One region of the Streptomyces canus genome, then DNA from elsewhere that is predicted to be linked to it. Evidence: riboswitches for the same ligand, from Rfam matches in the RefSeq annotation. Region 1 holds a riboswitch; each other region holds the start of a gene.
The links. A riboswitch is a leader RNA that binds a small molecule or an ion and turns the genes downstream of it on or off. The one in region 1 is predicted to bind cyclic di-AMP.

Region 1 (5,570 bases):
GCGGATCGCCCTCGCCGACGCCGAGGCCCTCGCGGTGAGCCCGCTGCCCGATTACCGGCCCTTCGAGGCCCCGCTCGACGGACGCGAGGAGTACCCCGTCGAGGGCGGCCCCCGCTTCACACGCCCGGCCCTGTCCGTGCGCACCGACGAGCGGCGCGGCACCGAGTGGAGCTTCGAGGCGTACGACACCGAGGGCGACGAACTGCGGCTGCGGTTCCGCGACGGCGGGCTGACCGTCACGCTGCACTACCGGATGCGCCACGACGTCCTGGAGCGCTGGGTGACCCTGGACAACCAGGACCCGGCACCCGTCGAGCTGCTGCGCGCCGACTCCGCCACCTGGACCCTGCCCGACCGCGAGGACGGCTGGCGGCTCTCCCAGCTGCACGGCCGCTGGGCCGCCGAGTCCCTGCTCACGCAGACCCCCCTCACCTACGGCGAGAAGGTCATCGGCAGCCGCCGCGGCCACACCGGGCACCAGCACCTGCCCTGGGTCGCCCTCGACACCGACGCCACCGAGGAGCGCGGCGAGGTCTACGGTGTCGCCCTCGGCTGGTCGGGGTCCTGGCGGATCGCCGTCGCGCAACTGCCCGACGCGCGCGTTCAGATCACCGGGGGCGCCGGATACGACGACTCGGGTCTGCTCCGGCTGGCGGCCGGGGAGTCGTTCACGACCCCTGTCTTCGCCGGTCTCTGGAGCGACAGCGGGTTCGGCGGGGCGAGCCGTGCCTGGCACGCCTACCAGCGGGCGTACGTCATCCCGGGCGCGGACGAGGACCGTCCCGTGCTGTTCAACTCCTGGGAGGCCACGAACTTCGACATCTCCGAGGAGCAGCAGGGCACCCTCGCCCGGCGGGCCGCGGAGATGGGCGTCGAGCTGTTCGTGGTCGACGACGGCTGGTTCGGTGCCCGCACCAGCGACCGGTCCGGGCTCGGCGACTGGGCGCCCAACCCCGACCGCTTCCCGAACGGACTCAAGCCGCTCGCTGAGCACGTGCACGGGCTCGGCATGCAGTTCGGCATCTGGGTCGAGCCGGAGATGATCAACCCGGACAGCGAGCTCTACCGTGCCCACCCGGACTGGGTGCAGTACCAAGCGGGACGAAAGCGGACGGAGTTCCGCAATCAGCTCGTGCTGAACCTCGCGCGCGAGGACGTCCAGGAGTACCTGTGGGGGCAGCTCGACACCCTGCTCTCCTCGGCCCCGATCGACTATGTGAAGTGGGACTTCAACCGCTGCTTCACGGACGCGGGCTGGCCCGGTGACCCCTATCCGCAGCGTCTGTGGGTCGACCATGTACACGGCTTCTATGCCCTTTTGGACCGCTTGCGGGAAGCTCACCCGGGCGTCGCCTTCGAGTCCTGCTCGGGTGGCGGCGGCCGGATCGACCTCGGGGTGCTCAGCCGCACCGACCAGGTGTGGACCTCGGACAACACCGACCCGCTCGACCGCCTGGCCATTCAGTACGGCTTCAGCCAGATCCACCCCGCGCGCGTGATGGCCGCCTGGGTCACCGACAGCCCCAACACCCAGCTCAACGACCGGGTGAGCTCGCTGCGGTTCCGGTTCGTGAGTGCGATGGCCGGGGTGCTCGGGGTCGGCGGGGACCTCGCGGAGTGGACCGAGGAGGAGCTCGCCGAGGCCGGACGGTGGGTGGCTCTCTACAAGGAGATCCGGCCCTTGGTGCAGCGCGGCGACCTCTACCGGCTGCGGCCTCCGCGGGGCGGGCTGAGCGCGGTGCAGTACGCCCTCGGAGACGAGACCGTCGTCCTCGCCTGGCTCCAGGCGCAGCAGTACGGCGAGCCCGTCCCGGCGCTGCGGCTGCGCGGACTCGACCCGACAGCGTCGTATGAATGCCCCGAAACGGGCGAAGTGCACCGAGGGGCCGTACTGCTGCATCACGGACTTCGTACCGGTTTGCGCGGTGACCTCGATGCGACGGTTATCCGACTGCGACGCATCTAGGGCTTCTGTCCGAATTAATAGCTTCCTTCCAATTCCTTCCGGAGTCAGGGTTCCTGTGAATTCGTGACGTGAGGAGCGTCATATCCGTGACGGTGTGTCGCCCGTCATGTTCACGTAATTCGCAGGTTTTTCCAAGGGATTCGGGCCGGGTAACGGGCGTCCGATTCACGCAGGGTGACCGGTAATTCTCTTAAGCGATCAACAGGAACGCATACGCAGGGAACCTCTCACTTGTCCCTTTGCGTCTTGTTCGCTTACGTTCGCCACCGATCCGGTCGGACGCCCAATCCTGCCGCCGAACGGATTCCGCTCACTCACTCACCCGTGCACGGCAGGAGCGGGGGACCCACAGGTAGTTCCGCCTGTTCCGGTCTCCGGAACGGCTTGGGGTTAAGTCGCGTCTCGACGCGGCCGGGCATCTCCAGCCCGCACCCGACAGCTCACCTCGCAGGCGCCGGAGAGGAATTCACCATGCCCGCGAAGGGTAAGCACCGCCGTCCGAAGTCCCAGCGCTTCGTCCGCTCGATAGCCGTCGCCGGAACCGGAGGCGCCGCTCTCGCCCTCCCGCTCATGGGGGCCACCGGCGCGCACGCCGCCACCTCTCAGTCCGTGTCGGAAAAGGCCGTTCAGTCGCTTCCTGTCACGCAGAAGTCCGCCGAAAAGACGGCCGCGAAGAAGAACGCCGCGAAGACCTCGACGGTGCGCACCTATTCGGTGCGCGTCGGCGACTATCTCTCGAAGATCGCCGATGAGCAGAACGTCAGCGGTGGCTGGAAGAAGCTGTACGCCGACAACCGTTCTGCCATCGGCGACGACCCGTCACTGATCCACCCCGGTCTGAAGCTCTCGATCGGCAAGAAGGCCAGGACGGGCACGACGAAGACCGAGTCCTCCGCTTCCTCGTCCTCCTCGAAGGCGAAGAAGACGGAGTCGAAGTCGTCCGCGAATTCGACGGCCGCCACCCAGAGCTCCGCCACCACCAGCTCCAGCGGTTACACCCTGCCGGTCACCGGTGCCACCATCGGCACCGGTTACCGCGTGGCGGGCAGCATGTGGTCCAGCGGCTACCACACCGGCGTCGACTTCGTCGTCCCGACCGGCACCTCGCTGAAGGCCGTGGCCGCGGGCACGGTCGTCTCCGCGGGCTGGGGCGGCGCCTACGGCAACCAGGTCGTCATCAAGCTCAACGACGGCTACTACGCGCAGTACGCCCACCTGTCCCAGCTCTCCGTCTCGGCCGGTCAGACCGTGACCGAGGGCCAGCAGATCGGCCTCTCCGGTGCGACCGGCAATGTCACCGGCCCGCACCTGCACTTCGAGATCCGCACCACGCCGGACTACGGCTCCGACGTGGACCCGGTCGCCTACCTCCGCTCGAAGGGCGTCGCCGTCGGCTGACAACGCCCCCCTGTGCCACCGAAGGCCGGACCCCGATCCCCGGGTCCGGCCTTCGGTGTTCCCGCTGAGCGGCTCTGCGCCTTCATGATCATTTCATTGCGTTCTTGTGGCAGACGTGCTCAGGGCGTCGACAGGCGGGGGAGGGTGGGGACAGAGTGAACTCCGTGGTGGTGCAAGCGCTTTCTGGGGCTTTCGGAGGTCGCTGTGTTGAGAGCTTCGGGCGGCGGAGGGCGATCCGGGCCGGCAACGGGCGGGCTCGACGCGGCGCCAGGAGACTTCAACGGCACCGTCCATCCGGGCGCCCAGGGCACCGCAAGGTGGCGGACCGGATCGTGGCCCTTCCCGGAGGCCGGCACTGATGCACGCCAGGGCCGCCCCGCTGAGCGGGTTCGTCTCCGCGCCCGCCGACCACATCACCGAGTCGCCCGGACCGTGCGCTGCTCGCCGCAATCCACGTACACCAGCTGCCGCCTGGGCGCACAGACTCTTCGTGTGCCCGGGCTCCCGGAAGGAGCCGTCTCCCATGACGACCACGCGTAGAGCCTTCGGATCCCTCGTCGCCGGTTCCGCCCTGGCCGCCCTCGCCCCCGCAGCCGGTGCGAGCGCGTCGCCCCACCACCGTCGCCTCATCGCCCACGACGACTTCCGCCACGGCCTCGGCCGCTGGGCCGTCGAACTGGAGCAGGGCGGCACGGTCACCGCGCAGCGCGGAGTGCTGGAGGTCGACGTGCCCGCCGGCGCGACGATCTGGTTCAGGCAGCCGCTCGAAGGACCGTACGTCCTGGAGTACACCGCCACGCCTGTCTCCGAGGGCGGAGCCAACGACCGGGTGTCCGACCTGAACAACTTCTGGAACGCGGTCGACGTCCGGTCTCCCGACGACCTCTTCGCCACCCGACGGGGCGGGGCGCTCGCGGAGTACGACTACCTGAAGACGTACTACTCGGGCTACGGCGCCAACTGCAACACCACGACACGGCTGCGCCGATACGTCGGGGAGTCCGGTGTGCGGCCGCTGATCTACGACTACACCGAGCCGCTGCTCGTCGCGAACGAGCCGAACCGGGTGCGGATCGTCTCCGACGGCTCCAAGGTGCAGTGGTGGGACAACGGGCGGCTCGTCTTCGACTACAGCGACCGGGAGCCTTACACGAAGGGGCACTTCGCGTTCCGCACCACCTGGAGCCACTTCCGGATCAGCGACTTCAGGGTGTGGCGGTCGCAGCGTCAACATTCCCGATGAGAGACCTATTCCTCGTTTGGCGAACACTTTAGGAGTGGCTTATCTCACCGCCCGTCAAGCCCTTCCTACGGTCGCGTAGGTCACATTCGAAGGTGAATCATGAACGGCTGTGGCAGACGATTCGAAGAATGACAGCAGTTCAGTGATCGGGTCGTACGTGGCGGTGGGGGACAGCTTCACCGAGGGCGTCGGCGACCCCGGCCCCGACGGGGCGTTCGTCGGCTGGGCCGACCGGTTCGCGGTACTTCTCGCGGACCGGCGGCCCGAGGGCGACTTCAGGTACAGCAATCTCGCCGTACGCGGGAAGCTGCTCGACCAGATCGTCGAGGATCAGCTTCCGCAGGCCGTCGAACTGGCACCGGACCTGGTGTCGTTCTGCGCCGGCGGCAACGACATCATCCGTCCCGGTACCGACCCCGACGAGGTCGCCGAGCGCTTCGAGCGGGCGATCTCCCGGCTCACCGAGGCGTGCGGCAGGGTCATGGTGACGACCGGCTTCGACACACGTGGCGTTCCCGTACTCAAGCATCTGCGCGGCAAGATCGCCACGTACAACGGACATGTGCGGGCCGTCGCCGACCGCTACGGATGTCCGGTGCTCGACCTGTGGTCCCTGAAGACCATTCAGGACCGGCGGGCCTGGGACGGCGACCGGCTGCACCTCTCCCCGGAGGGGCACACGCGTGTGGCGCTCCGCGCGGGCCAGGTCCTCGGCCTTGAGGTCCCGGCCGACCCGGACCAGCCGTGGCCGCCGCTTCCGCCGCGCGGTCCGCTGGACGTGCGACGGGACGACGTCCACTGGGCTCGGGAGTATCTGGTGCCGTGGATCGGGCGCCGGCTGCGGGGGGAGTCCTCCGGGGACCATGTGACGGCCAAGGGTGTGCTGTCGCCGGACGACATCAAGACGCGGATCGCTTCGGTGGCTTGAGCCGTGCGCGGTGCCCGGGCTGGTCGGTTCTCGCC
Region 2 (5,570 bases), 1.3 Mb from region 1:
CGGCGGCGAGTCCTCCCGCCTCTACAACCGGCTCGTACGGCGCGACCGTACGGCCGTCGCGGCCGGCTTCGGCCTGCTGCGCCTGGCCGGTGCGCCCTCCCTGGGCTGGCTCGACGTGAAGACCTCCGGTGACGTCGAGGTTCCGGTCATCGAGGCGGCCATCGACGAGGAGCTCGCCCGGTTCGCCGAGGAGGGCCCGACAGCCGAGGAAATGGAGCGCGCCCAGGCCCAGTTGGAGCGCGAGTGGCTGGACCGGCTCGGCACCGTCGCGGGCCGCGCCGACGAACTGTGCCGCTTCGCCGTCCTGTTCGGCGACCCGCAGCTCGCCCTGACCGCGGTACAGCGCGTCCTCGAGGTGAGCGCCGAGGAGGTCCAGGCGGTCGCCAAGGCCAAGCTGCGCCCCGACAACCGCGCGGTGCTCGTCTACGAGCCCACCGCCCCGGCCGAGATCGCCCAGAGCGCCGAGGACGCCGAGGGCGCCGAAGACCCGGAGTCCGCGGCCGCCGTGGAAGCCACCGACGAGAACGAGGAGGCGGCCAAGTGACCGAGCTCGCCGCGATGGAATTCCACCCGCAGCCGCAGGCGGGCGAGCCCAAGGTCTGGGCCTTCCCCGCCCCCGAGCGCGGGACGCTCGACAACGGCCTCACCCTCCTGCGCTGCCACCGCCCCGGCCAGCAGGTCGTCGCCGTCGAGGTGCTCCTGGACGCACCCCTGGACGCCGAGCCGACCGGCCTGGACGGCGTCGCCACGATCATGGCGCGCGCCTTCTCCGAAGGCACCGACAAGCACTCCGCCGAGGAGTTCGCCGCCGAGCTGGAGCGCTGCGGCGCCACCCTCGACGCGCACGCCGACCACCCGGGCGTCCGCCTCAGCCTCGAAGTGCCGGCCTCCCGCCTCGCCAAGGCGCTCGGTCTGCTGGCCGACGCCCTCAGGGCGCCCGCGTTCGCGGACAGCGAGGTCGAGCGGCTCGTCCGCAACCGCCTGGACGAGATCCCGCACGAGCTGGCCAACCCGTCCCGCCGCGCCGCCAAGGAGCTCTCCAGGGAGCTGTTCCCGGCCGACTCGCGCATGTCGCGCCCGCGCCAGGGCACCGAGGAGACGGTCGAGAACATCGACTCCGCGGCCGTGCGCGGCTTCTACGAGAAGCACGTGCGCCCCGCCACCGCGACCGCCGTGGTGGTCGGCGACCTCACCGGCATCGACCTTGACGCCCTGCTCGGCGACACCCTCGGTTCCTGGACCGGCTCCACGGGCCGGCCGCGGCCGGTGCCGCCGGTGACCGCCGACGACACCGGCCGGGTCGTCATCGTGGACCGCCCCGGCGCCGTCCAGACGCAGCTGCTGATCGGCCGCATCGGCGCCGATCGCCACGCACGCGTGTGGCCCGCGCAGGTGCTCGGCACGTACTGCCTCGGCGGCACCCTCACCTCCCGCCTGGACCGCGTCCTGCGCGAGGAGAAGGGCTACACCTACGGTGTGCGCTCGTTCGGTCAGGTCCTCAGGTCCGCCCCGGACGGTTCGGGCGCCGCGATGCTCGCCATCAGCGGCTCCGTCGACACCCCGAACACCCTTCCCGCCCTGGACGACCTGTGGAAGGTGCTGCGCACGCTCGCCGAAGGCGGTCTCACCGACGCCGAGCGCGATGTCGCCGTACAGAACCTCGTCGGTGTGGCGCCGCTCAAGTACGAGACCGCGGCGGCCGTGGCGAGCACGCTGGCCGACCAGGTCGAGCAGCACCTGCCGGACGACTACCAGGCGACTCTGTACCAGCAGCTCGCCGCGACCGGCACCGTCGAGGCCACCGCGGCCGTCGTGAACGCCTTCCCGGTGGACCGGCTGGTGACGGTCCTGGTCGGCGACGCGGCCGCCATCAAGGAGCCCGTCGAGGCCCTCGGTATCGGCGAAGTCAAGGTCGTCACGGCCGAGTAGAGGAATCCGACCTCGGGGGCCCTGGTGACGCATGCGTCACCAGGGCCCTCAGATGTCCGAATTGGGCAGGAGGTTGCCTGTCTGCCCTGTGGGATGCGCTACAAACGCCGTGATCCGTTTGGGGATTGAATGTGGCCCCGCTTAGCGTCCTCTGGGCTGTCCGTCAGGCACTGCGCCGCGCCCGCGGCACCGGACAGTCATCGCCGAGTCCCCGCATGGCGCGAGCCAGGGGAGCCGGGGACCCACATCACGTGTCCCTGGGGTGAATCGGACGCCCGCGCGAGCCGCGAGGGAGTCCGTAGGAGACCTTCCTGCTCCGAACCCGTCAGCTAACCCGGTAGGCGAGAAGGAAGGAAAGGACCAGCCACCACATGGCGTTCACCTGCGCCACCGGGAAGCACCGTCGTCCCAGCCGCATGAAGCGCACCACCGCCCGCGCGGCGGGCGTCGCGGCCCTCGCCACCACCGGCGTCATCGGCACCATCGCCGCCCCCGCACTCGCCGCCGACAACTCTGTCGAGCAGACCGGCCTCATGCCCGTCGTCAGCGTCGGCGACTCCCTCGCCGACCAGCTCGACGCCCAGGCCGCCGCCCAGGCGCAGGCCGCCGCGCAGAAGAAGGCGGCGGCGGAGGCCAAGAGGAAGGCCGAGGCCCGGGCCAAGGAGGAGCGCGAGGCCAAGGAGCGAGCCGCCCGTGCGGCCGAGCGCAAGCGCCTCAACAGCTTCGTCGTCCCGATCTCCGGCTCCTACATCTCGACCGGCTACAAGACCGGCGGCTCCCTGTGGTCGTCCGGCAGCCACACCGGTGTCGACTTCCACGCCGCGAGCGGCACCTCCGTCCACGCGGTCGGCCGCGGCACGGTCGTTGAGGCCGGCTGGGGCGGGTCGTACGGCAACGAGATCGTGATCAGGATGGCCGACGGCACGTACACCCAGTACGGCCACCTGTCGTCCATCGGCGTCTCGGTCGGCCAGTCGGTCACCCCGGGCCAGCAGATCGGAGTGTCCGGCGCGACCGGCAACGTCACCGGCCCGCACCTGCACTTCGAGGCGCGCACGACCGCCGAGTACGGCTCGGACATCGACCCCGTCGCCTACCTGCGCTCGCACGGTGTGAACGTCTGACGACCCACCGCGCGATCTCCGCGAGGCCCCGGCTCCCCCGAGCCGGGGTTTCGTCGTTTCCGCGGCCCCGTTGTCCAAAAAATATCCCCGGATTCCGGTCCGCCGTCGGAAATTCCCGTTCATTGCAATAGAGTCACTGAACACACGTCAATCGGCGACGTTTCACGGGGATTAAGACGGAGGTCGGACATGCGTATTCCGGCGCACTCGGTATGCACGGCGATCCGGGACGACATCGTCGCCGGTGTCTACGAGCGCGGCAGCCGGCTCACCGAGGAACTGCTCGCCCGCCGCTACGGCGTCTCCCGTGTCCCGGTCCGGGAAGCCCTGCGCACGCTGGAGGCCGAGGGCTTCGTGGTGACGCGGCGGCACGCGGGCGCGTGCGTGGCCGAACCGACCGAGCAGGAGGGTTCCGACCTCCTGGAGATGCGGATGCTCCTCGAGCCGCTCGGCGCCTCCCGGGCCGCCCAGCGCCGCACCGAGGCCCATCTGAAGGTGCTGCGCGGCCTGGTCAGGCTGGGCCAGGAGCGGGCCAGGCGGGGCAACAGCGAGGATCTGCGCTCCCTGGGGGGCTGGTTCCACGAGACGCTCGCCCAGGCCTCCGGAAGTCCCGCGCTGACCTCGATGCTGACCCAGCTGCGGCACAAGATCGCCTGGATGTACGTCGTGGACGCGCCGGCCAACCCCGCGGAGTCCTGGGCCGAGCACGGCGCGATCGTGGACGCGGTGGCCCGCGGGGACGGGGAGCGCGCGCGGGCGATCACGGCGCTGCACACCGAGCGCTCGGGCGCGGTGCACCGGCTTCGGTTCGTCTCCGGGCAGGATCGCGCGGACCGTGTGAGGACCTCGCAACATCCTGTAAACGTGACAGGCCTGCGGCATTAACACGGGCGCCGTATACAAAGAGAGGGTAATTCGAGGGGGAGTATTTCTGCTGCCCGTAAAAGGGAAATGCGAAGGGCCCGCCCGGTAATTCGGACGAGCCCCTCGATGCTTTTTAAGGCACCTTCCCTCAGACGGTCTCGGGAAGCTCCTCGAGCCCCTCGGCGACCAGCTTCGCGAGGCGGTCGAGGGCCGCGTCCGCGCCCTCGGCGTCGGAGGCGAGGACGATCTCCTCGCCGCCCTGCGCACCCAGGCCGAGAACGGCCAGCATGGAGGCCGCGTTGACGGGGTTGCCGTCGGCCTTGGCGATCGTCACCGGGATACCTGCGGCCGTGGCGGCCCGGACGAAGATGGAAGCGGGGCGGGCGTGAAGGCCCTCGGCCCAGCCGACGTTGACGCGGCGCTCAGCCATGTGATGCTGCCCTTCGGTGTTCAGGGTTGTCTAGACCAGTTTCCCACACGTGAAGCTCCCCCGGACAGGACCTGAAGTCCCTCCGGGGGCAGTGGTCGGACCGCGGCCTCGGCCCGACTTCCGTCCTTGTGCGTTCTCGCGCGTTCTCCACAGACTGCCTCGCGCCGTTGTCGTACGCGAGCCGTACTCTGGGGCCCATGCAGAGCGCGTCGGACCGGCACGAGTACCCCGCCCACTGGGAGGCCGACGTGGTGCTGCGCGACGGCGGCACCGCGCGCATCAGGCCCATCACCGTCGACGACGCCGATCGCCTGGTCAGCTTCTACGAGCAGGTCTCGGACGAGTCGAAGTACTACCGCTTCTTCGCGCCCTACCCTCGCCTGTCCGCCAAGGACGTCCACCGCTTCACGCACCACGACTTTGTGGACCGGGTGGGGCTCGCCGCCACGGTCGGCGGCGAGTTCATCGCCACCGTACGCTACGACCGCATCGGCGCCGAGGGCATGCCCGCCTCCGCCCCCGCCGACGAGGCCGAGGTCGCCTTCCTGGTCCAGGACGCCCACCAGGGGCGCGGCGTGGCCTCCGCCCTCCTCGAACACATCGGGGCTGTCGCGCGCGAGCGCGGCATCCGGCGCTTCGCCGCCGAGGTGCTGCCCGCCAACGTCAAGATGATCAAGGTGTTCACCGACGCCGGGTACACCCAGAAGCGCAGCTTCGAGGACGGCGTCGTACGCCTGGAGTTCGACCTGGAGCCCACCGACCGCTCGCTCGCCGTGCAGTACGCGCGCGAGCAGCGAGCGGAGTCGCGGTCCGTGCAGCGGCTGCTCACCCCCGGCTCGGTCGCCGTCGTCGGTGTCGGCCGCGCCCCCGGGGGCGTGGGCCGCAGCGTGCTCGGCAACATCCGGGACTACGGGTTCAAAGGCCGCCTGCACGCCGTGAACAAGGCGTTCCCCGACGAACAGAAGGAGCTCGACGGCATCCCCGCGCACCGCTCGGTGCGCGACATCGACGGCCCCGTCGACCTCGCGGTCGTCGCCGTGCCGGCCGAGCACGTCCCCGAGGTCGTCGCCGAGTGCGGGGCACACGGCGTGCAGGGACTCGTCGTGCTCTCCGCCGGGTACGCCGAAAGCGGCCCCGACGGGCGCGAGCGCCAGCGCGAACTCGTGCGGCACGCACGCGCGTACGGCATGCGGATCATCGGTCCGAACGCGTTCGGGATCATC
Region 3 (5,570 bases), 2.7 Mb from region 1:
CGGAGTCCGGAAGAACTCAAAAGCGCTTCGTCTTCTTGCGCTTGCCGGGGGATCCAAAATACTTCGCCGAAGACGTGCAGGAAATCGCCAACCTTCACCCTATTATTTTCGGGCTTGAGGGTGACGATCGCCTCGATGAATCAATAGCTTCTGTGCAAGAACTAAGCTACGAGTTCGACACCCTGGTAACAGACGTTCACGGGGTCGGTAGGCTGGCCCAGAATCGTCAAGAACGCAGCATCGCAAACCTGGTCTCTAGCGCTCTGCTGCGCGGAGGCCGAGGAGTAATCAACTCGGCTGAAGCGGATAATATTTCCACAAGCGTAAGCCAGGGATTTGATGCTGCCAGGCGAGCCGAACCTGGTCCTACGGAACTCGCCGTCGAAACATTCTCGCGACACTTGGCACCTGGAAAATCTCGCCAGATGACGCAGTTCCTCCAGGCAGTCTGGATATCTTCGCACGGCAGACTTGAGGGATTTCCTGGACCTCGCGACCTTTCCGGCGAAATCAGTGATGAGTCACTAGAGTACTTGCTGCACTTCGAACCCATCAACGATCCAGAGTTCTGGCGCGCTCTCGGGGCTTCAGTAACAGTGGACCAGATTTCCAGGTTGCAGGTATCCGGATACCACGAGAACCTACAAAGTCTAGTTCAGAGTAATCTAGACCGGTTGTGGTCGCGAAATCTTAGGCTGAATAGCGGACAGCTACCGATCCCCACAACAAGCGACCGATCTACCTTCTGGTCGGTCTCCCGACAGGCGCTCGCACTGCATGGCGACGACTACATCGCTTATTTCGCGCAGAGTGCGGCGGACCTCAAGCACATCAAGGCAGACAGAGGTCACGGCCTATCAGTGGCAGACATTCGTCAGAGAGCAGAGCACATTCACGTAAGCGAGCTTACGCTTAGGGGTGGCTCGGAGAGTCTGACCGTAGAAGCGCAGGGCCGGCAGAGTGTTCTCGAGACTAAAACGTTCTCATCCCTTCCGGACAGCGTGCTCGTCCCATCTCGCGTAACTAAAGCAACCTCCAACACTCTGAGTGGCCAAGAGATCCATTGCGACTTCATAGAGCGAGATGCACGGGCGGTCACAAGTGCCCGTATCAGCCTTGAGGACTGGCTGCTCGCCGCACTCCCATTGTTGTGGCCAATTAGTTCCGCCGAGCTGCCCAGACTGGCAGACGCCTTTAGAGTTGACCAAGAGGAACTCGCCCTGGTCGAGAACGATCAGCTTCCCGGAATGCAGGATGAGATCGGCGAATGATTGTTGCTGACCCCGCTCAGTTGGCACATCGCTTGAACCGGCGCAGCCTCAGGGCGTCCTTCAGGCTGATTCCCGGCTCCGAGCTTCGTGCCGCCCTTCCGAAATTCGAGCAGACTGGACACCCCTCCGAAGCCTAAGAGCTACTGCAAATCCTGCCTTCACGAATTCCTGGCCAGACCTTTTAAGTTCCTCTCTGACTCGACGACTGGACAGGACACTGCCCGCTACCAACATGCAGGCGATGGCGAACGCGTACCCGCCCTCGGACGGCTCGTAGCGGTGCCTTACTGTCTCAACTCCAGCTTTCTTTGGACGCTTCCTACGCCAAAACCAGAATTTCGGCATACCGCCTCCTCATCGAAAAATCGCGAGCGCCACCAGAAGTCCAATCTGGATAACAAGCAACATGACGCTCACTTCGTAAAGAAAGGCGAATTTCTCAATCTTCACCTTATTTCCTTGGTAAGCAGCATCTAGTTTCCTGGCCATGTCGGCCCTCACGTGGTTGAGACTCCCTGGCGGGGGATCAAGAATGGCCCTGATCGATGGGCCGACATCCCAGTCAGAAGGTTTGAGGATTGACAAACACAAGATGCCGATTATAACCATGACCGCGATAGCCAACCCTGCAAGCACCTTGCCAGGAGTAGCCAAGTTTGCAACCTGAAATCTGCTCGCGGCAGCCGCAAAAGACGTCCCGAGCGCAGAGACTGAGAGCAAATTGCTTGCCCGAAGTCGCTGATTTGTGACAGTGGCGTCCTGGATTTGCAATCCGCGCAGAGCCGCCTCGTATGCCATTAGGGCAATTCCTGATTCTTTCTCTGCTCTGGACTTTTCCTCAGCAGTCGTCATGCCTCATGGTGTTCCCTTGCGAAGGTAGTCGCCTGCTTGGGTAGTCCAATTGGGCTATGTCACGGTGTCTGAAGCGCCGAGACCGCCCTAAGGGTGGCTCAACCACTGGCCCCTCACGACGCGGGCAGCCCTCCGCCCCCTGTTGCTGTAATGACGCCCTGAGTAAGCACACGGGCCCCGCAGCCGCGCATGGTGGTCCCCCGCTTCCGGCCCCGCGGGCCGCATGGCACGCCGAGTCAGCGGCCGCCGACTAGCGGACGTCAGGCGGTGGCCATCCGGTACTCGCCGACCTCGGGAGCCCAGTCGGAGGTGATCGGCGCGATGGGCTCGTTGCCGACGGCCTGCTCGTCGGTCTCGCTCTCGCCCGGCTTGGCGGTCGCGTCGATGTCGCTGTGCTCGTTGCTCATGCGGTCAGCATGGGAGGCGGCTGCGGCCCTTCCGGCCAGCTCGTCAACAGGGTGCCGTCGGTCTCGTCGGTGAGGGTGACGTGCGACTGAGTAAAGTTTCCGTGGGGTCGACGCAGTTGTGCGCGCTACCCCCTCATCGCCCCATTAGCCGCGCATGACCGCAGTTGGCCATTTCGCTCAGCCGTAGTTGCCTAACGTGGTCTCGACCTGGCAACTGCACGCCAGGAAGTCCGAAGCCGCCCTGCCCTCGGGAAGGGGGGCGGGGCGGCCCCGTGATCAGCAGGCGCGGAGGGGCCTACTGACGTCAGGCTGGGTCCTCTGCGATGCAGTGGGCGCACGGCTGCCACCTCGCGGGCACCCCGCCGTCAACCGGGAAAGTCAGCAACTTCCCGCCGCGGTAACCGCGCTGGAACCAGTCGCAGTCGGTGTTGGCGTGGTAGAAGTCGCTCGCATCCGTGGTAATGAACTCGGGGTCGACTTCCCACGTGCCGGGGCGCATGTAGCGGCCGTACCCGTCGTGTCGTACGCCGGCCAGGATGGTGCCGTCCCTGTCGCCCCTGCGCGTAAGGGTGTCGACGCCGCACGCCTCGGCGAACTCGTAGACGCTGAAGTTGGGGTCGTAGTAGCCGAGGACCTGCGCGGCCACCCACATCGCGTTGGTGCGGACGGCGTTCGTTTCCTTCTCGGTGAGGACGCGGTCCCCCCGATTGGTGTCGCCGGTGCGGCTGTGGCCCGCGCGGTCGCGCCGGTAGGGCGCGTCGGACCAGTCGTGATTGTTGATCTCGCGGGCGAAATCGCGCGCAAGCTTACTGAGAGGCATGGTGTCCGCCGATCGGACGTAGCAGGCGCAATCCCCGACGGATGGCGCCACCGCCCCGATAAGGCGGCTCTGTGAAGGTACGCCCCGATATCGGCCACCACAAGAGCGTGCGCGAGTAGCCGGCCTACGGTCCGGGCGGGCAGTGCATGGAGCGCACCGGTCTTGGATCACAAAGAGAGGGGTCCTGGTCTGGATGCCAGGACGCCTCCCGCCTTGTCCGCGTCTCCTACGGGATCACCGTGAAGCTCAGACCTTCCCGTTGGCGCCTCCGGTGGGTGGTGGAGGTTAGCCGACCGCCGACGTACTCTCGGTCAAGACCTGTTGACGTAGGTCAAGGCCACGAAGATGAAGCTGCCCAGCCCGAGTGCAGCTAGAGCCCCTGTGCTGATGGCCTCGTAGTACGAGACCCCCTCCATCGTTCGACGGAGGATGCCCGCGAAGCATCCGCCGATGATCGCGACCAGTATCGTGATCACGGCTTCAGTCTTCCTGTTCCTCGGGGGCTCGTCCCCGGACCCCGAGAGTTGCGGGTTGTTCTGCGTTGCCGTCATGGCTCGCTCTGCCTTCGTCAGCCGCCTGTGAAGGATGACCTGTCGGATTCGGGCTGACAAAGTTGCCCGGCCGCTGACGCGGCTTCACCCCAAGGGCTGCTCGGCCCGGTCATGGCGTGACCGTCCCGGCGACCCGTCGTGCCTGGGTCCTCCACTCCTGCCGATCCACTCCTGTCGACAGAGCATCCGGGCAGCGGCAGGACTCGGCGTCCGCTCAGATGGCCCCGCCGCCGGTGACGGGGGCTTGTCGTGGAAGAGATCGTGACGCACGCCACCCCAAAAGTCCCAACGGAACCGGACGTTTGTGGGGATGGTCACCACTAACCCGTTCGATTGTGGAAAATGATCAATCCTCCCTGGTCAAACGGGGGTTGACGTTCCGTCAGGCGTGGAGGCGTGAAAGAGGCGCGTTCCGCGGGCGCATCGAGGTCAAGGTGGTCTAACCGGCCTGGCGAGACGGGCATGGAGGTGGTGCACCTTGATGCAAATTTCCATTCGACATGCGGGCAACAGGTTGTAAAAAACGTACAAAAAGTACAGTCACTGGCCGCGCTGCTCCGTGCGGTTGAGGCCGCGGGCGAGCTCCTGGAGGATCTGCGGCTCGGACTTACCAGTCATGTGGGCCAACTGTTTAAGCAGCAGCGCGCACAGAGCCGTCGAACCGTCGGCAACCTGGTCCAGATTCCCGTCTGTGGTGCGGCGGTCCGCCATGTACTTGATCATCAGGTCATTGCCGGACACATAGGCGGTCATCGCCTCGATGCCGAGTCGGATGCGGTCGTAGTCGCTCGTCGTCATCGCGTCACACTTCCACGGATGAGGATCGCGCCGCCACCGTCGCGAACTCGACCCCTGCGAGGGAAGGGGGCGGCACGGCCAAGGGCTTACAGGCCTCTGTCACTGAGTACGCGGCGCGAGTGGTCGTGAGTCTGTCGCGGCGCCAGCGGGAGCAGGCGGTGAAGAGGAGACCGTACGGCACCCGGCGACGGAGGGCCGACGGCGGCACCCCCGGGGCCGGCTCCCCGAACGTCGGAGCCACCTCCTTCGATGAAATGGTGACCAACTACGTCTGCGGGGTGCCGTTCAGGGAGCTGGTCTGTTTCTTCGGCGTCCGCTTCTTTGGCTTGGTTTCCTTCGGTGCTTCCACGGCGCCCACGCGATGGGGACCGCTGGCGAGGATTTCGCTGATGATCTGCTTCCGCACCTCGTCCTGGTGCTGTTCCCCGAGCTTTCCGGCGATGCGTTCAGCGGCAAGGTGGTAGCCGTTCAATACTGGTTGGTCGAAATACCGGTTCAACTGGCCGATCGATTCCTTGTACAGGGTCAAGTAGGTCCGGTTGAGGTAGCCCGACAGAAGGGTGCTGAGCGTCGCGATCGCACCGATGAACCAGCGAACCTGCTCGAACGGCACCCATGCGCCTGCGACGGCAGCACCGACCAAGAGGATCATGCCGACGCCCATCGCGATGCGGGACGACTTGAAAGATTTGTCGGCCTGGTCGGTGACGATGCGGTGGTAGGTGTCGATCTGGTCTTGGTTCAGCTGCATGAGCGTAGCGAGCTCGCTGGCCTGTTTCAGCTTCTCCATTGCCTGCGCGTGGAGTTCCCGCTCTTCCGCAAGGCGCTGCGCAAAAGTGACGTTCCGATTCTGCATGTATGTGCGGCGGGT
Region 4 (5,570 bases), 2.8 Mb from region 1:
TGGGTGGTCATCGCGGCGACCAAGGACCGGTCGGAGCTCTTCTCCACCTTCACCTTCGCCCCCGGCAGCGGCTTCCTCCAGAACCTGAGCGACCTGACGGACTACCGCGACGGCATCTTCTGGAGGTGGATGGCCAACTCGGCCTTCTACGCCGGTTTCGGCGCCCTGCTCTCGGCCGCGGTCTCCGCCGCCGGCGGCTACGCGCTCGGCCGGTTCGCCTTCCGGGGCCGTGAGGCCATCTTCAAGATGATCCTGGCCGGCGTCCTGGTGCCGTCCGTCGTGCTGGCCGTACCGCAGTACCTGCTGCTGTCGAAGCTGGGCATGGCCGACTCGTACTGGTCGATGCTGCTGCCGTCGATCCTCTCGCCGTACGGCGTCTACCTGGTCCGCATCTACGCGGCCGCCTCGGTGCCCGCCGAGCTGATGGAGGCGGCCCGCATGGACGGCGCGAGCGAGTGGAGGATCTTCTCGAGGATCGCCGTACCGATGATGATGCCGGGCCTGATCACGGTGTTCCTCTTTCAGTTCGTCGGCATCTGGAACAACTTCCTGCTGCCCTACGTGATGCTCGCCGACGACGAGAAGTTCCCGATCACCCTCGGCCTCTACACGCTGCTCGCACAGGGCGCCTCGCAGCCGGCCCTCTACACCCTGGTCATCACCGGCTGTCTGCTCGCGATCCTCCCGCTGATCGGGCTCTTCCTGGTGATCCAGCGGTTCTGGTCCCTGGACCTGCTCAGCGGCTCGGTCAAGGCCTGAGGCCCCCGACCCACTTTCACGAACGAGGAACATGACCACCAGCGCGAACGGACGCCGAAGGCCCCCGACCATCCACGACGTGGCCCGGGAGGCGGGCGTCTCGCGGGGCACCGTCTCCCGCTTCCTGAACGGCGGCCACTACGTCTCGCCCGCCGCCCGGCGGGCCGTGGAGGCCGCCATCAGGAAGACCGGTTACGTGGTCAACCGGCATGCGCGCAGCCTCAGTACCGGCCGGTCGGACTCGGTGGCGTTCCTGCTGACGGAACCCCAGGAGAAGTTCTTCGAGGACCCCAACTTCAACGTCCTGCTGCGGGGTTGCACCGAGCGGCTCGCCCAGCACGACATCCCGCTGCTGCTGATGCTGGCCGAGAGCGACGACGACCGGCGCCGGCTGACCCGGTACATCACTTCGGGTCACGTCGACGGCGTGCTGCTGCTCTCCAACCACAGCGGTGACCCGGTCGCCGCCGAACTCCACGACGCCGGGATCCCGTTGGTGGTGTGCGGCAAGCCGATAGGGCTCGGTTCCAAGGTGAGCTACGTGGCGGCCGCCGACCGCGAGGGCGCGCAGGAGATGGTCCGCCATCTGCTCACGGGGGGCCGGCGCCGCGTCGGCATGGTCACCGGGCCGCTGGACATGCCGGGCGGCCCCGACCGGCTGGCCGGCTACCGGGACGTGCTCGCCGAGGCGGGCCTGCCCTACGACCCGGCGCTCGTGGTCGAGGGCGACTTCCGGCGCAGCGGCGGCGAACGGGCGGCCCGCCGCCTGCTGGCACAGGCCCCCGACATGGACGCCGTCTTCGTCGCCTCCGACCTCATGGCCCTGGGTGTCGTCAACGTCCTTCAGCAGGCAGGGCGTTCGGTCCCGGGTGACATCACCGTCGGCGGCTTCGACGACTCACCCGCGGCCACCGCCATCGATCCCGCCCTCACCACCATGCGCCAGCCCTTCGACCGCATCAGCGCCGAGATGGTCCGCATGCTCCTCGCCCAGATCGCCGGCGAGGACACGGCCGGGGTGATCCTCCCGACGGAACTGGTGCTCCGGGACTCGGCGTAGCGCTCCGCCGAGGCGCGGTGCGATGACGGGCCCGCACGACGCAGGCGGGCGCACGGCAACGCATGGTGACGCGGCGCACGGAGGCCTGGCCGTTCCGCACCGCCCCCCGGCCGGCCGCCGCGTCAACAGGGCGGAGCCGCACGGGACATGCCCCGACCGGCCGTGCCCGGTCTCCTGGCGCATGCCGGTGGGGCCGTCCCGTGCCGCCGTACCGCCGGAACCGGAACTGCGGTCAACGGATGTGAAAGCAGCAGCCGTCCGGTTCGCGTCGAGTCGCAGGGGCCAACCATCCGTATTCTCTGATCATGGCCGCCTCCCCCGCATATGCACTGATCGCCACCGACCTGGACGGCACGCTGCTCCGCGCCGACGACACCCTCTCCGACCGGTCGTTGGCCGCCCTCGCGCGGGTGGCCGCGGGTGGGGCCCGGCATCTCGTCGTGACGGGACGGCCGGCGCCCAGAGTGCGGCCGCTCCTCGACGTCCTGGGCAGCACGGGGCTCGCGGTGTGCGGGCAGGGCGCGCAGGTGTATGACGCCGGCGCGGACCGTCTGCTGTGGTCGGTGACCCTGGACCGGGAACTGGCCGAGACCGCGCTGGAGAAGATCGAGGCCGAGGTCGGCCAGGTGTACGCGGCCGTCGACCAGGACGGTGTCGACGGGCTCACCCTCATCGAGCCGGGCTATCTGATGCCCCATCCGACCCTGCCGGCCGTGCGGGTCGGCCGGCGCGACGACCTGTGGTGCGAGCCGATCAGCAAGGTGCTGCTGCGCCATCCCTACCTGTCCGACGACGAGTTGGCGGTCACGGCACGTTCGGTGGTGGGCTCACTGGCCACGGTCACCATGTCGGGGCCCGGGACCGTCGAACTCCAGCCATGCGGCATCACCAAGGCGACGGGCCTCGCGCTGGCCGCCGAACACCTGGGCCTGGGGCCCGGGATGACGATCGCCTTCGGGGACATGCCCAACGACATTCCCATGTTCGACTGGGCGGCCCACGGCGTCGCGATGGCCAACGCCCACCCCGAACTCAGGGCCGTGGCCGACGAGGTGACCCTGTCGAACGAGGACGACGGCATCGCCGTCGTCCTCGAAAGACTGTTTCCCGAGGCCTAGTAGGCGCCCCAGACATTGTCGATGGACCCGTACCGCTGGGCCGCGTAGTTGCAGGCCGCGGTGATGTTCGCGACCGGGTCGTACGGGTCCCACGACGTGTTGGCCACGTGGTAGGCGTTGAAGGTCGGGTCGATCACCTGGAGCAGGCCCTTGGAGGGGGTACCGGCGGCCGCGTTGGAGTCCCAGTTGTTGATGGCCCAGGGGTTGCCGGAGGACTCACGGATGACGTTGCGGTAGATGCCGTCGTAGGAGCCGGGAATCCCGTGCTCCGCCATGACGGCGAGGGAGGCGCGGATCCAGCCGTCCAGGGTGTCGGGGTAGCCGAGCGTGGCCGCGGTCTGCACGGTCGGGGTGGCCGCGGACGCGCTGGTCGCGCCGATGAGGGGGAGCGCGAGTACGGCGGCTCCGGTGCCGACGACGGCGAGCTTGCGGACGAGACGGCTGGTACGGGTGCGTCGGTGCTGAGCGGCAGCAGACATGGCGAAGTTCCTCTCCGGCGCCTGCGAGGTGAGCTGTCGGGTTCGGGCTGGAGTTGCCCGGCCACGCCTACGAAAGGCATGACTTCACCCCGAGCCGTACCGGTATGTCCGAAGACGCCCGGTCCGGCGGCTTACCTGGGTCCCCCGCTCCTGCCCTGGTTTCTCGGTGGGTGTACGGGCGGTGGCAGGATTCGGCGTCCGCCCGACAGGCCGGGAACGTATGCGAGAGCACATGTCCGGAACAAGTGGCGAATTCACATGCGATGCCTATTGACCTTGGTAGGAGGCATTTGGGGCACTTGATCCTTTGCGGTCGCCAAGCCTCAACTGGGGTGTCGGCAAAGGCGGATCGGCAGATTCCGGATCGGCGCCCGTTCCCCTGTCCGCGTGGGCCAAGTCACAGCGGAGCGCAAGAGGGGTAAAACGGTCAAGAGTGCTCAACTCGTGGTCAACCGGCCGTCCGTGGGATCCGCTTCTCCCACGTCCGGTGGAAGACCACCTCACCGCCGTCGGTGCAGACGACCTCGTTCGAGGCGTGGAAGTCCGTCCCGTCGCAGGTGATCTCCGAGCGGGTCCGGACGGTCGCCTCCCAGGCGAGCTCCGGGCGGTGCAGCCGGATCGACCAGTCCGAGCGGGTGCGGGCGGACAGCGGGTCGTTCTCGTCGATCGTGTACGTCTCCAGCGCGTCCTCGGTGAACTCCAGGCCGTCGGGGTACACGCGCGTGCCGCCGTACCGCGGGTCGACCTCAAGACGCCACTCACCCTTGGCCACGTCACGGACGACCAGGCGCTCGGGGCGCGGCTCGTCGAAGGTCGCGGGGTGGCTCACGCCGAGCGGCTCGGACTGCTCCGGCTCCTCGAACGCGATGTCCGAGGAGGCTTCACGCGCGCGTACCGGCAGCTCGAGGAAGCTCCCCGCCGGCTCCAGCGTGAATCCCGCCTGCGACCCGGGCTGCGGCCAGATCCACGGCCAGTACGCCGAGGAAACGGCGAGCCTGATGCGGTGGCCGGGCGGGAAGGCGTGCCCGATGCCGTTCAGTTCGAAGCTCACCTCCTGCGTCGCGCCCGGCTCCCAGGGCACCGCCCGGTCCCGCCCATGGCGTGCCGAGAGGTTCAGCACGCCCCGCGTGACCAGGGTCGACGACCCGTCCGCGGCGACGTCGCACAGTCGCGCGACGACCTGTCCGCGCGACACCTCCGAGGTCACCCTGAGCCGCACCCGCGGCCGCCCGAGCACCCACGTCTCCTCACCCACCGCGAACTCGAAGCAGGCCGAACGCGCGTCCTCCTCCCGCTGGTCCGGCGGCAGATCGGCGTCGTTCCCGAACGGGAAGAAACGGCCGGCGTCCACACCCGTGTGCTGCGGGGAGCGGACCAGGACGGCAGGGCCCTGGAGGCCGTACGACACCGTCGTCACGTTCGGGGAAGGCCACGTCGGCTCGCCGACCCAGCGCCCGGGCAGGGTGTCGTAGACCGTGGCCGGGGGGTGGGAGTCGCTCACGTAGGCCCTCAGGAGCGGTTCCCGCATGATGCCGGTGTCGACGCCCTTCAGGTGCTGGTCCCACCAGCGCAGGGTCTCCTGGAGGAAGCCGATCGCCGGGCCGGGCGGCAGGCCGCGGTCCGGGTACTGGTGGGACCACGGACCGATGAGCCCCCGCACGCGCTCGGCGGGCAGGTGCTCGACGAGTCTGAGGACCGTGTCGCGGTACGGGTCGTGCCAGCCGCCCACCGCGAGGACGGCCGCGTCGATCGCGCCGTAGTCCTCGCAGACGCTGCCGTGGCGCCAGTAGGCGTCGCGCGTCTGGTGGTCGAGCCAGGTGTGGAGGAACGGGTCGACCTGTTCGAGCCGCCCCAGCCACATGTCCCGCCATCCGTCGCCGACATGGAGCGGATCCGGCGGCCGGGAGACGAAGGCGAGCATCGTCGCCGCCCAGGCGTGCATGTCCACCGCGAGGACGGAACCACCCATGTAGTGCACGTCGTTGTCATAGCGGTCGTCGGTGGAGCAGACCGTGACGACCGCCTTGAGCGGCTCGGGTGCGAGGGCCGCGATCTGGAGGGAGTTGAAGCCGCCCCAGGAGATGCCGAACATGCCGACCCTGCCGTCGCACCAGGGCTGCGCGGCCAGCCAGTTGACGACCTCGACGCCGTCGG

Region 2: it holds a riboswitch for cyclic di-AMP, as region 1 does, so the genes downstream of both, OG841_RS13030 (M23 family metallopeptidase) here and OG841_RS07550 (M23 family metallopeptidase) in region 1, are expected to answer to the same signal.
Region 3: it holds a riboswitch for cyclic di-AMP, as region 1 does, so the genes downstream of both, OG841_RS19320 (hypothetical protein) here and OG841_RS07550 (M23 family metallopeptidase) in region 1, are expected to answer to the same signal.
Region 4: it holds a riboswitch for cyclic di-AMP, as region 1 does, so the genes downstream of both, OG841_RS19665 (transglycosylase SLT domain-containing protein) here and OG841_RS07550 (M23 family metallopeptidase) in region 1, are expected to answer to the same signal.

What each region holds. Positions count from the first base shown of each region.
Region 1 is NZ_CP107989.1:1,613,450-1,619,019, reverse strand. It holds gene OG841_RS07555 (alpha-galactosidase) at 1-1,966, shown strand, start outside; cyclic di-AMP (ydaO/yuaA leader) riboswitch at 2,264-2,435, shown strand; gene OG841_RS07550 (M23 family metallopeptidase) at 2,438-3,364, shown strand; gene OG841_RS07545 (DUF6250 domain-containing protein) at 3,888-4,607, shown strand; gene OG841_RS07540 (SGNH/GDSL hydrolase family protein) at 4,750-5,535, shown strand.
Region 2 is NZ_CP107989.1:2,930,417-2,935,986, reverse strand. It holds gene OG841_RS13040 (M16 family metallopeptidase) at 1-544, shown strand, start outside; gene OG841_RS13035 (M16 family metallopeptidase) at 541-1,929, shown strand; cyclic di-AMP (ydaO/yuaA leader) riboswitch at 2,121-2,287, shown strand; gene OG841_RS13030 (M23 family metallopeptidase) at 2,301-3,053, shown strand; gene OG841_RS13025 (GntR family transcriptional regulator) at 3,243-3,938, shown strand; gene OG841_RS13020 (HPr family phosphocarrier protein) at 4,066-4,347, opposite strand; gene OG841_RS13015 (bifunctional acetate--CoA ligase family protein/GNAT family N-acetyltransferase) at 4,545-5,570, shown strand, end outside.
Region 3 is NZ_CP107989.1:4,305,120-4,310,689, reverse strand. It holds gene OG841_RS19340 (hypothetical protein) at 1-1,271, shown strand, start outside; gene OG841_RS19335 (hypothetical protein) at 1,626-2,123, opposite strand; gene OG841_RS19330 (hypothetical protein) at 2,384-2,530, opposite strand; gene OG841_RS19325 (hypothetical protein) at 2,835-3,350, opposite strand; gene OG841_RS19320 (hypothetical protein) at 3,662-3,901, opposite strand; cyclic di-AMP (ydaO/yuaA leader) riboswitch at 3,909-4,096, opposite strand; gene OG841_RS19315 (hypothetical protein) at 4,442-4,699, opposite strand; gene OG841_RS19310 (TRADD-N-associated membrane domain-containing protein) at 4,965-5,570, opposite strand, start outside.
Region 4 is NZ_CP107989.1:4,368,128-4,373,697, reverse strand. It holds gene OG841_RS19680 (carbohydrate ABC transporter permease) at 1-759, shown strand, start outside; gene OG841_RS19675 (LacI family DNA-binding transcriptional regulator) at 791-1,819, shown strand; gene OG841_RS19670 (HAD family hydrolase) at 2,125-2,937, shown strand; gene OG841_RS19665 (transglycosylase SLT domain-containing protein) at 2,934-3,416, opposite strand; cyclic di-AMP (ydaO/yuaA leader) riboswitch at 3,420-3,595, opposite strand; gene OG841_RS19660 (CocE/NonD family hydrolase) at 3,865-5,570, opposite strand, start outside.